DNA from 4 places in the Luxibacter massiliensis genome. Region 2 is predicted to be linked to each of the others. Evidence: predicted binding sites of a transcription regulator. Region 2 holds the regulator's gene; each other region holds the start of a gene.
What was found. Region 2 encodes Rex, which represses fermentation and respiration genes when NADH is low (regulators of the CRP and FNR family bind a similar motif). Its sites were predicted from a motif close to ATTGTTAANTANTTAACAAT; they were not measured.

Region 1 (3,187 bases), on a different contig from region 2:
GGAACAAGGAGGAAAAAAATTGCTGAATTATTTATGGGCAGGGATGATTATTGTGGGCGTTATCTTTGGTGCTTTTAATGGAAAGATGCCGGATATTACAAATGCAGCCTTAGATTCTTCGAGAGAGGCAGTCACCTTGTGTATTACAATGATGGGCGTTATGTCATTCTGGGTGGGTATTATGGAAATCGCCACCCGTGCGGGGATTATTGAAATGGCTTCTAAAAAAATGAGTCCTCTTATTCATTTCTTGTTTCCGAATATCCCCCGGGGACATAAGGCAAATGAATATATAAGTACTAATTTTATTGCAAATTTTCTGGGACTTGGGTGGGCGGCAACGCCTGCCGGACTGCAGGGCATGAGCGCACTTGCAGATTTAGAAAAGGAGAGAAGGGAAGGAAGAGCGCCGGGTATTGCGCAGAAACCGGGGGTAGCCTCTGATGAGATGTGTACATTTCTTATTATGAATATCTCCTCACTACAATTAATTCCCGTAAATGTAATTGCCTACAGGAGCCAGTACGGGAGTGTGAACCCATCGGCAATTGTCGGGGCGGGGATTGTTGCCACGGCAGTAAGTACAGTGGTGGCAATTGTATATTGTAAGATGAAGAGCAAGACTAGTAAATAATATCCTGCTATTTTGCAAACAGTTCTTTTAGCTGCCGGATGAACAGCCTTTCCCGTGTATTTACAGTATAGGTGGAGTGATACATAAGATAGGCATTCATCTGGCTGGGGGCATTGACGACTGGAATTTCCACACAATCTTCGCTGTAAGTATCTGTAAAACGTTTCATCATAACAGTGACGTACATACTCTGACGGATTGCGTCAATTAGGCCTCCGCGGTCAAAAACATACAAAATACGGTTATCATTTTGGAATCCCAGTATTTTAAGCCATTCTTCAAATTTAAAGTTTTCATACATGATAAATTTATAATTCTTGATTTCTTCAAACAATATTTCTTTTTTTTGTGACAGGGGATGGCGTTTGGACGCAAGAAGTATCAGGGGCCTGTCTTTTGCTATGGGTATTAACTTTAGATTATGCTTTTTTGCAATCTGGGTGTATGTGTCACTGACAGAATCGAAACAATAAAATAAAGACATTCTGTACCGCTGTTCGATGACATCCCGGATTGTCTGAATCAAACCGGTTTCTTTGAAAGAATCCTCGTACATTTTGGGAGGGTTCTTTTTTTTAAATTTGATGAAATGGTTCATAAAATCAAAGGAATATGTACAGGAAATAGATATATTTTCCTTATTTGTAAAAAGCAAAGGTATATTGGAAATGGCTTCCATTTCAAGTACGATTTTTTGGGCGGATTTTAGAAATAGTTTACCTTCTGGCGTGAGGTAGATTCCGCTGCTGTTTCTCCTGAAAACAGGAAAACCAAGCTCTGATTCCATATTCTTAATGCACACACTCAAATTTGGCTGAGAAAGCTGAAGATTCTGGGCAGCTTTGTTGATCGAGCCACATTCTGAAATTTCCAACACGTACTTAAAATATTTAATATCCATCAGTCGTTACCTGCCAAATATATTGTCTAGATTAATTATATGATTTTCCATATAACTTATCAAGTATTAGTATAACACAGGCGCCTTATAAAGTGATAGTATTTTATCAACGAAAAAGGTTTATTTGTCGACAATAACCAAATCAAAATTAAAAAATAAGAATTATATTTTGGAGGTATTATTATGTCAGAAATTAAGCAGCCTGCTAGTGCGTTATCATCACCAAGATTTTGTAATATGGGAACATTTATGAGAATGGAAAAAATTACTTCTGCAGATGGCCTGGATTTTGCGATTGCAGGGGCGCCATTTGACACAGCGAGCTCTTTTAGGTCAGGTTCCCGGTTTGGCCCAAATGCAATCAGAAATATTTCTGCAATGATGAAACCTAACAACGTAATTATGCAGGTTAATATCATGGAAAATTTAAAGGGTGGGGATATTGGAGATTTTAATGTAACACCAGGGTATATCCATCCTACATATGAAGCTATTGAGAAAGGCGTTGCAAATATCCTGAAAGATAATGCCTGCCCAATTGTTTTAGGTGGGGATCACTCTATCACACTGGCTGAATTAAGGGCAGTTGCAAAGAAATATGGCCCTGTGGCCCTTGTACACTTTGACTCACATTCTGATTTATGTGATGAGGTATTTGGCCAGAAATATAATCATGGCACACCATTTAGAAGGGCCCTGGAGGAAAACCTCATTGATGCAGGACATTCTATCCAGATTGGCATGCGTGGTTCCCTGTATGACCCAAATGAGCATAAAATGGCTGCAGAACTGGGAATGAAGCTGATCCCGGCACATAAAGTCAGGGAGATGGGATTTGATGCGTTAATCCAGGCTGTTCTGGAGAGAGTCGGAGACAAACCTTGTTTCCTGACATTTGATATTGACTTTGTAGACCCGGCTTATGCCCCGGGAACAGGCACGCCGGAAGTTGGAGGCTTTACATCTTTAGAGGCCCTTGAGCTTGTAAGAAAGATTAAAGACTTGAATTTTATAGGCTTTGATATTGTAGAGGTACTGCCTGCGTATGACCACGGTGAGATTACGGCGTACCTGGCAGCAAATATTGTATTTGAATATCTCTCCATCCTGGCGCTGAAGAAAAAAGAAAATCAGTAATATGATTTTACTTTAAGGAGGAGACAGTGTGGGAAAAGAGAGTAAAAATCAAGAGAATATTACAGTAAACCCTGAGGAGAACTTGAATGACAATGCAGTACTGGATGCCCTGACATTAACCAAAGGACAGTGGCAGCAGGGTACAGTAAAAGCAGTTTTCTTCACACTAATTGCAGTATTTATATTTTTTGTGCCGATTACATTCCGGGGGAGTACGGACGTAACGTTTGGAATTATTTACAAAAATATTAAAGAAATTTTAGGACTTGCAGGACTCTGGCTGGGAGGGTTAATCATTATAGGAAACGGCCTTCTGAGTGTGTATGGAAAATTTATCTGTAAAGATAAAGGCTCTGTTATCTATAAATATTATGAAGAGGATTCTAAGATACACCCGCTTTTGTATATGTTTGGCGCGGTATGTTCAGCTATTCTGCTATTACATTATACAATTCCCGGATTCGGAGGTCCGGAGTTTATTATTAGTCCTGATATTGGGGAGACTGTGTACTCTA
Region 2 (3,187 bases):
GTCGCCGATGACGGCTACATGCTCCCCGCGCTTAATCTCAAAGTCTATGTCCTTAAATAAGGTCTGGCTGCCAAAACTTTTGGAAAGTCCTTTGACAGTTAAGACGTCATTCCCGCTGAGGCAGGATGGCTCCAGGGAAAAATGCATGTCCTTTGCGGCCTCTTTGGGTTTTTCAATACGTGTCATCTTATCCAGCATTTTTTCGCGGCTTTCCGCGCGGCGGACAGACTTTTCCCGGTTAAAAGAGCGCAGTTTTTCAATCACGGCTTCTTGGTGCTGTATCTCCTTCTGCTGGTTTAAATATTCTTTGAGCAGGGCATCCCTGATTTGCTGTTTCTTCTCTGCATATGCCTTATAATTGCCCAGGTACATCCGTATTTCGCCGTTTTCTATCTCCACAACTTTTGTGACAACCCGATTCAGGAAGAATCGGTCATGGGAAACGATAAAAACAGCACCTGGATAATTCATGAGGTAGGTTTCCAGCCATGTGATGGAATTTAAATCCAAATGGTTGGTAGGCTCGTCCAGCAGGAGGATATCTGGTCTGGTGAGCAGCAGCTTGCCAAGGGATACGCGGGTTTTCTGCCCCCCTGACAGAGTGTCAGTCATTTTTGAAAAGTCCTCCTCCAAAAAACCAAGGCCTTTCAATACACCGGCCAGCTCGCTCTCACATGCATAACCATTTTCAGACTCAAATCTAGATACCATCCTGTGATAAGATTCCAGTTTATTATGAAGGGCATCGCCGCTTAATGTCTTAAGTTCCTGTTCAGCAAGCCGTATCTGCGCTTCTAATGCAAGGATATCAGCTTTTGCTGTTTTTACCTCCTCGTAAATAGAGAGTCCGCTCTGCAGATGCTGCTGTTGGGCCAGATACCCTAAAGTTTTACCTTTTGTCAGAATAATCTCTCCCCCGTCTGCCGGCTCTTCGCCCACGATCATTTTAAGGATTGTGGATTTCCCGGCGCCATTTACGCCTACCAGTGCAGTTTTTTCTCTGTCTTCTATATGAAAAGCTCCATTCTGTACAATGAGCTGTTCCCCGAAAGATTTAGTAAGATTGTGACATGCCAATACCATAGACAGCCTCCTGTAATCCAAATAAATTTAATATGATGCAAGATCCTGCAGGCCGGATAGGGCCTGCCCCAGGCCTTCCCGGCGTATACAGGATTTATACGTTCCTTGTTCAATACCCATTTTATTATAGCGGAAATAAACCGAAATACAACAAAAATTTGACTTTGTTCTTACAATTCTATATAATAAGGCAAAGATGTGTTTGATAATCCAGGTTTTTAAGTACCTGCAGGTTACTGAATGCATCCCAGAACAAATTTGGAGGCGATAACTGTGGAAGACAGAGAGATATCACGGGCAGTGATAGGGAGGCTGCCCAGATACTATAGATATTTGGGTGAGCTTTTAGATGCAGGGGTAGAACGCATTTCTTCGAATGATTTGAGTAAAAAGATGCATGTGACTGCTTCCCAGATCAGGCAGGATTTAAATAACTTCGGTGGGTTCGGCCAGCAGGGATATGGCTATAATGTAAAGTACCTCTATACGGAGATCGGAAAGATTCTGGGACTTAACAGGCCTCACAATATGATTATCATAGGAGCCGGAAATCTAGGGCAGGCGTTGGCCAATTATGCGTCATTTGAGAAGAATGGGTTTATTCTTAAAGGACTTTTTGATGTGAATTCCCGGTTGGAAGGGGTGGCTATCCGGGGAGTCCCTATCCGGATGATGGACGAGCTGAAGGATTTTGTAAGTCAGTCAGATATTGAGATTGCCGCGCTGACTATCCCTAAGTCAAAAGCCATTGAAGTAGCTGAGATGCTTATAGAAAATGGAATCAGGGCTATCTGGAATTTTGCACATACAGATTTGAACCTGCCGGAAGACATTATTGTGGAGAATGTGCATTTGTCTGACAGCCTGATGCGCTTGTCATATACAATCAGCCGCTATCAGGAAGACCACGGAAAATAAAGAAGGGTATCAGACGTGTATTAAGGACAGCTTGTCTTTTTTACACGTTGTTTCATTTCAGAGGGGACTTTCTTTGTTCCCACAAAATATAAAGGAGGCTGGAATATGGAATATTTGCCTACAGGAGAATGGATGCAGAGGGCAGACAGTTATACCATCCATGAGATAGGCATCCCATCCCTGGTGCTGATGGAGCGGGCGGCGCTCTCCGTTGTGGAGGCCATGGAACAGGATGGGGCAGACTTGACAAAGACCCTTGTGGTCTGTGGATCAGGAAATAATGGTGGTGACGGGTTTGCAGTTGCAAGGCTTCTGAAGGGAAAAGGCTGTCAGGTCACAGCCGTTTTTGTGGGCCGGGAAGAATCTATGAGTGAAGAATGCCGGCTGCAGATGCGGATAGCAGATAAGTCAGAAGTCCCTATAGTCACAACAATAGAGGCCGGAGAATATACTAGTATTGTAGACGCTGTTTTTGGCGTGGGGCTCAACCGGGAAGTATCAGGCAGGTACCGCAGCATAATAGAGGCAATGAATGCCTTGCAGGGACACAAGACAGCAGTGGATATTCCATCCGGGATCTGTTCTGCCACGGGGCAGGTACTGGGCATTGCTTTTAAAGCAGATCTGACAGTTGCTTTCGCATGTGCAAAGCTGGGATGCATCCTGTACCCCGGATATTTGTCTGCAGGCAAGGTTGTGACAAAGGATATTGGTATTAGCGGGCATATATTTGAACAAGAGACAGGAGTGTGTTTCCGATACCATAAGGCAGACTTGCAAAGGCTTCTGCCCCGGAGAAAGGCGGATTCACACAAGGGTACATACGGAAGAGTCCTGATGGTTACCGGGAGTCCAGGTATGTCAGGGGCAGCTTATTTAAGTGCTATGGCTGCCTACACGTGTGGGGCGGGACTTGTACAGATCTATACTTCTGAGGATAACCGGGTGATCCTCCAGCAGCAGCTCCCTGAGGCGATTTTGGCCACATACAGGGAGTATGAAGAGGAGCGGTTTAAAAGCCTGCTTTCCTGGGCAGATGTTGTCTGTATCGGATGCGGCCTTGGGCAGAGTAAAACAGCAGAGAAATTATTGGCCCAGACGCTGAGGGAAGCAAAAGTGCCCTGTGTTGTCGATGCAGATGGACTGAATCTTTTGAGCAGACATCTGGAACTTTTAGAAAAGAAAG
Region 3 (3,187 bases), 140 kb from region 2:
AAGTTCTTTGCTGAACGCCTCGCCATTCTTTGTCTCCTCCGCTCTGTAACGTGTATTTTCCAGAAGGATGATATCCCCCTCTTCCATCCCCTCCACAGCAGCCTTGGCATTGGCGCCTACCACTTCCGGGTCAGCGGCAAACTTCACTTCCTGCCCAAGCAGCTCGGATAATCTGGCTGCAACAGGTGAGAGTGAGAGTTCCGGTACCGGCTGTCCCTTTGGTTTTCCCAGATGGGAGCAGAGAATCACTTTCCCTCCATCTGCTGCCAGCTTCTTAATTGTCGGCAGTGCAGCTACAAGACGGTTCTCGTCTGTGATCTTCCCGTCAATCAACGGAACATTAAAGTCGCATCTTACAAGGACTCTTTTCCCTTTTACATTAATATCATCTACTGATTTCTTATTGAGCATCATATTGCCTCCTAATTTTATTTCTGCAGACAACAAGCCAGGCACCCGTTCAGCTGTACAGCGTGGGCATTTGGCGGCCGCCGCTTGCGCCGGGATCCCCAAAGCCAGCCAACCGCTGCAAATCTTATACTTTACAGCAGACTTCAGGTTTCCGGCTGAGAAAAGGGCCCGGCCCTTTGTGAGACCGGACCCTTTGTGAGTCTATTTCTTAGAAATTAATCATCCGATTAAATTTTCCAGGACAATGGCTTACAGTAATGTACCGAAGTGTTTGATTGTCCTTACCATCTGGCTTGTGTATGAGTTCTCATTGTCATACCATGAAACAACCTGTACCTGTGTTGTTCCATTGTCCAGAGGAAGCACCATTGTCTGTGTAGCATCAAATAAAGAACCATATTTCATTCCTACGATATCGCTGGATACGATCTCGTCTGTATTATATCCGAAGGACTCGTTGGAAGCTGCCTTCATAGCGTCATTGATCTGATCCACTGTCACATTGCCTTCTACCACTGCTGTGAGGATTGTTGTAGATCCTGTAGGAGTCGGGATACGCTGAGCAGCGCCAATCAGTTTGCCGTTCAGTTCAGGAATTACCAGGCCGATAGCTTTTGCAGCGCCAGTGCTGTTTGGAACAATATTCACGGCTGCAGCACGGGACCTTCTCAGGTCGCCCTTTCTCTGAGGACCATCCAATGTCATCTGGTCGCCTGTGTAAGCGTGGATAGTACACATAATACCTGTCTTAATGGGAGCCAGGTCATTGAGCGCTTTAGCCATAGGAGCCAGGCAGTTTGTCGTACAGGATGCTGCTGAGATAACATTGTCATCCTTAGTAAGCTGCTCGTGGTTTACATTGTAAACGATTGTAGGAAGGTCATTTCCTGCTGGAGCAGAGATAACGACTTTCTTTGCGCCTGCTTTGATGTGTGCCTCAGCCTTAGCCTTGGATGTATAGAAGCCTGTACACTCCAGAACTACATCTACGCCGATCTCTCCCCATGGAAGCTCTGCTGCGTCAGCCTTTGCATAAATCTTGATTTCTTTTCCGTCTACTGTGATAGAATCCTCCCCTGAGGTTACCTTGTCACAAAGTGCATATCTTCCCTGCGTAGAGTCATATTTTAATAAGTGAGCAAGCATTGCAGGAGATGTGAGGTCATTGATTGCAACTACTTCATATCCTTCTGCCCCAAACATCTGCCTGAAAGCCAGACGTCCAATACGTCCAAATCCATTAATCGCTACTTTTACTGCCATGATTAATTCCTCCTAAAGTTTTAAAAAGTTGGTGGCTGCAGCGCAGCCTGTTTATTGTGAAATCTTCAGCAAAACAACAGCCTTGTTAAAGATTCATCAACTATGGTTAATTGTACTAAATCAAGAACAAAAATTCAAGTACAAAATAGATTTTTATGGAAGTTGCTTAAAATCAGGCTTTCTGCCTTTAAATTCTGTATAGTATTTAAATCCGCATCCTTTGAGAATCCCTGAGGCCTCCTTAAAATTATAAGCAATATGCTCCGGCCTGTGCCCGTCTGCCCCCACAGTAATGATCTCTCCCCCAAGTTCACGGTAGCGCCTGATGACATCAGGATGGGGGTGGCAGAATCCAAGGCCATATTTAAAGCCAGCCATATTCATCTCTATCCCTTTCCCCTCAGAAATCAGTTTTTTCAGTACTGCGTCAATCTCATCTTTATACTTTTGATAGGAGTAGTCCCTGGCCTGGCCCATCCCATAGCGCACTACATAGTCAATATGCCCGAGAACATCGAAATCATGTACAGCCTCCACATTCTCAAGGGTAGCTTCAAATGTCTCCCTGTATACCTCCTCGTCTGTGCGCCCTTCAAATATTTCCCCATAATAGGGATCCTGTCCATGGACAACGTGTATAGATCCAATTACAAAATCAAACGGATATTGATTCACTAATTCTTTGCAATAAGCGCCAAGGTGGGGCTGGAGCCCAATCTCTATCCCAATACGGACATCAATCTTGTCCCTGTACTCCTCCTTAAGCTGTCCCAGAACTTTAAAATACTCGCCCAAATCAAAGGCAAAAGCGGAAACTCCCATTTCTTCATGGAAAGGATAATCCGCATCGTTATGGTCTGTAATGCAGACTGTCTTGAGTCCCTTTTGGATAGCTGCCTCTATCATCTGCCTGGCAGAAGCATCACTGTCAGATGAAAAGTCTGTATGCATATGAAAGTCACTGGTTATCATAAAATTGTACCTCCGCCCAGCACATATTCCCCATCGTAAAATACCGCGGCCTGCCCAGGTGTCACAGCACGCTGCGGTTCCTCAAAGGTACAGAATATTTCATCTGTGCCGGTCTTTTCTATTGTACACCATGTCCCTCTGTGGTTATACCGGATCTTTACAAAAACCCTCAAAGGCTTAGTTATGCCCTCCACAGACATAAAATTCAGCTGGTTCACTTTAAAAGAAGAAACCATAGATTCTTCCTTTGTCCCGACTACTACCTCGTTAGTCTCCGGCCGGATCTGAAGCACGAATGCAGGATATCCCAAGGCAAGTCCCAGTCCCTTCCTCTGCCCCACTGTATAGTGGATGATTCCTTTATGGGTTCCCAATACCCTGCCATCGCTTGACACAAAGTTCCCTTCCCGTATCTGGTTTTTCGTATTCTCCCTGATATAGGAAGCATAATCGCCGTCTGGAACAAAACATATATCCTGGCTGTCCGGCTTGTCCGCCACATGGAGGCCGATCTTCCCTGCCAGCTTCCTGATCTCATCCT
Region 4 (3,187 bases), 1.2 Mb from region 2:
ATCTGCCAGATTCTCTGCTGTCTGCCAGGGCGAGCCAACCATAAAGCCTGTGCCCACCTGATATCCAATCTTTTTCAGATCCCAGAGACATTGCTGTCGGTTCAGGGCGGACAAGGGTTTGGGATGCAGGGCGGCATAGTGGCCGGAGTCAAAAGTTTCATGCCTGAGCAGATATCTGTCGGCGCCAGCTTCAAATAAAAGCAGATAACTCTCAAAAGAACGCTCGCCTAAAGATAAGGTGATGGCACAATCGGGATACAGGCTATGTATGGTACTTACAATATCCGCCATAATCTCATCCGTGAAATATCCATCCTCTCCTCCTTGGAGGACAAATGTACGAAATCCCAGGGAATACCCCTGGCTGCAGCAATCCAAAATTTGCTCCTTTGTTAGCCTGTACCGCTGCACTATACGGTTACTCCTGCGTATACCACAATAAAAACAGTCATTTTTACAATAATTTGTAAATTCAATCAATCCACGGGTATAAACATCATGATGATAATGCCTGTGCCGGATTTCCCGTGCCCGTTCAAATAAATATTCCGCATCTCCCAGGGAATGGCCCGCGATTAAAGCAGTCCACTCATTTTGAGTAAGCGTGTGTTCCTGTTCCAGTTTATCAATAATATTTTTCATAAAATACCCCTTGAGGACGTAACAAAATGCAAAAGGGTTACGTCCCTAATTTAAATCAGACCTGTACCTATTTTGTCTTAGCATAAATTGTTTTGCTGTTTACCCCGGGCAGCATACCCAGCTTCCCGGAGAGTGCGCTGATAATATCGTTCGGTGCATCTAGTGCAATACTGATGATAGAAATGTTTTTTTTGCGGTAGGGTATACCCATGCGTCCTACGATATATTGGCCATATTGGCTCAGTAAATGGTTAAGTTCGTCGACGGACTCTGTCGTATCCAGGACTATGCCGACGAGGGCGATTCGTGTGTTGGTTTCTGTATTCATAAAACCTCCTATTAGAATAGATTTAATACGGCAGGGGACTGGGTGTGGGTATATCCCACAAAAAAACCTGCACCGATGGGCGCAGGCTGAAATATAGAAGCATAATGTCCCCTTTTGCTTAAGGAAATGCTTCCCAATATTAGTGCTTTTCGTATCTGTGCGCCTTTTTACTCAGGTGTGGCCCTTTGTAATCAGAACAAATCTGATTTATATCATAGCATAGTAATGTGAATTTAACAATAAGCCGGAGTAAATGTTTTAATTTTAACATTGATGCTTTCGGATACAGTCAGTAAAAGCCGGTTATTTAGCTTCTATTGGGAAATGTGCCCCTAAAAAAATAAAGTATTCATATTTAGAGAAAGTGGCCTGCAAATATATTTCCACAGAACAAAAATAAAAAGCCGTTAGTTCGAGTGGAAATAGAGGCCTATTATATTGATAAATTCTTGACAGTAAGAAGAGAATATGATAAATTAGACTATAGTACAAACGGTGGTCTAAAGGGGCACCCGGCTAAAAGATTGTATCTTTTGCAGAAGCAGGAATCCTTATATTAGAGAACTGAAAAATTTGCAGAGAATGGCAAAATGTTTTATAAATTTTAACGGAGAATAGAGTCATGAGTCTGATAACTGATATCCAGAAATATTCCATCCATGATGGGGATGGGATCCGTACAACAGTATTTTTCAAAGGCTGCCATTTAAGGTGTACATGGTGCCATAATCCAGAGACTCAGAGTTATACAAAAGAATTGTCCTGTGATGAGGAGAAATGTACAGGCTGCGGGAACTGTGCGGGAGCCTGTCCCCTGGGCGCTGTTTCTATCAGGGCGGGCAAGGCTTTCACAGACAGGGATAAATGTATGGTATGTGGAAAATGCACAGATGCATGTAACCTAAACCTGAGGGAGGTCACCGGCAGGGAATATTCTGTTGATGAGCTTGTAAAGGAACTTAAGAAAGACGAAATGTTTTATGAGGAATCTGGCGGGGGCGTGACACTGTCAGGCGGAGAGGTTATGACTGCAGATATGGACTTTGTGGAAGCACTGGTCAAAAAACTGCACCGCCTGGGTATTTCTGTCACAATTGACACGTGTGGGCAGGCTCCATATGAGAACTATGAACGGATTCTGCCATATATAGAGACGTTTCTGTATGATATAAAGACCATTGACCAGGCAGTCCACAGGCAGTATATGGGGGCAGGAAACGGGCAGATCCTGGAGAATTTAGAGAAGTTAAGCAGGGCAGGGGCCCATATATACATCCGTATTCCTGTGGTTAAGGAAGTAAATGGAAGCCAGAGGGCTATGCAGGAGATTATAAAGTGGTTGCAGGAGAAGCAGATATGTGCAGCAAGAGTGAATCTGCTTCCTTATCATAATACTGGTTCAGGCAAATACCCTAAAATTGGGAGATGTTATGAGGGCGCTGATTTACATGCACCTGATAAAGAAGAAATGGAACACTTTGTAGAGCTTTTCCAGAAAGCAGGATTCCAGAATGTCAAAATAGGAGGTTAAAACAATGGAAGAAAGAGGAATGAATGCCCGTGTTAAGAAGCTGAGGAAATTAAGTCTGGATACTCCGGCCCATATTGATTTGGAGCGTGCGGTAAGCGAGACTGAGACGTACAAAAAATACGAGGGAGAATTGTCCATACCCGAATTAAGAGGGCAGGTACTGAAAGATTATTTTTCTACAAAAACCTTGTATATTGGTGAAGGAGAGCTGATTGTGGGAGAAAAAGGGGATTCCCCCCAGGCGTCTCCTACATTTCCAGAGCTTTGCTGCCATACTGTAGAGGATATGCATGTCATGAATGACAGGGAGCTTATCAGCTTCAAGGTGAAAGAAGAGGACTATAAAGTTCAGGAAGAAGTGATGATACCTTACTGGGAAAAGCGTTCTATACGTAGCAAAATTCTGCGCCAGATGACAGCAGAATGGAGAGAGGCATATGAGGCAGGGATTTTCACGGAATTTATGGAGCAGAGAGGGCCGGGGCATACGGTAGGATCTGTTAAGATTTATGAGAAAGGATTTTTAGATTATAAGGAGGATATCCAGAAATCCATTGATAGCCTTGATTTTATGAGTGACCCTGAGGCCCTGGATAAGAAAAATGAGTTGGAAGGCATGAAGCTTGCCTGTGATGCGATTATGGTTCTTGGGGAAAGATATGCCGCGTATGCTCGGGAGTTGGCAG

Region 1: the regulator Rex is predicted to act here: its motif matches at 1,627-1,646, upstream of speB (agmatinase).
Region 3: the regulator Rex is predicted to act here: its motif matches at 1,756-1,775, upstream of gap (type I glyceraldehyde-3-phosphate dehydrogenase).
Region 4: the regulator Rex is predicted to act here: its motif matches at 1,408-1,427, upstream of EFA47_RS13195 (trans-4-hydroxy-L-proline dehydratase activase).

The regions. Positions count from the first base shown of each region.
Region 1 is NZ_UWOE01000002.1:102,117-105,303, forward strand. It holds gene EFA47_RS18455 (nucleoside recognition protein) at 20-634, shown strand; gene EFA47_RS18460 (LysR family transcriptional regulator) at 642-1,535, opposite strand; gene speB (agmatinase) at 1,719-2,672, shown strand; gene EFA47_RS18470 (YjiH family protein) at 2,701-3,187, shown strand, end outside.
Region 2 is NZ_UWOE01000001.1:1,624,124-1,627,310, forward strand. It holds gene abc-f (ribosomal protection-like ABC-F family protein) at 1-1,083, opposite strand, end outside; gene EFA47_RS07440 (redox-sensing transcriptional repressor Rex) at 1,357-2,001, shown strand; gene EFA47_RS07445 (NAD(P)H-hydrate dehydratase) at 2,107-3,187, shown strand, end outside.
Region 3 is NZ_UWOE01000001.1:1,486,962-1,490,148, reverse strand. It holds gene EFA47_RS06835 (phosphoglycerate kinase) at 1-411, opposite strand, end outside; gene gap (type I glyceraldehyde-3-phosphate dehydrogenase) at 661-1,674, opposite strand; gene EFA47_RS06820 (histidinol-phosphatase HisJ family protein) at 1,828-2,646, opposite strand; gene mnmA (tRNA 2-thiouridine(34) synthase MnmA) at 2,643-3,187, opposite strand, start outside.
Region 4 is NZ_UWOE01000001.1:2,867,219-2,870,405, reverse strand. It holds gene hydE ([FeFe] hydrogenase H-cluster radical SAM maturase HydE) at 1-642, opposite strand, end outside; gene EFA47_RS13200 (TM1266 family iron-only hydrogenase system putative regulator) at 710-970, opposite strand; gene EFA47_RS13195 (trans-4-hydroxy-L-proline dehydratase activase) at 1,593-2,501, shown strand; gene hypD (trans-4-hydroxy-L-proline dehydratase) at 2,506-3,187, shown strand, end outside.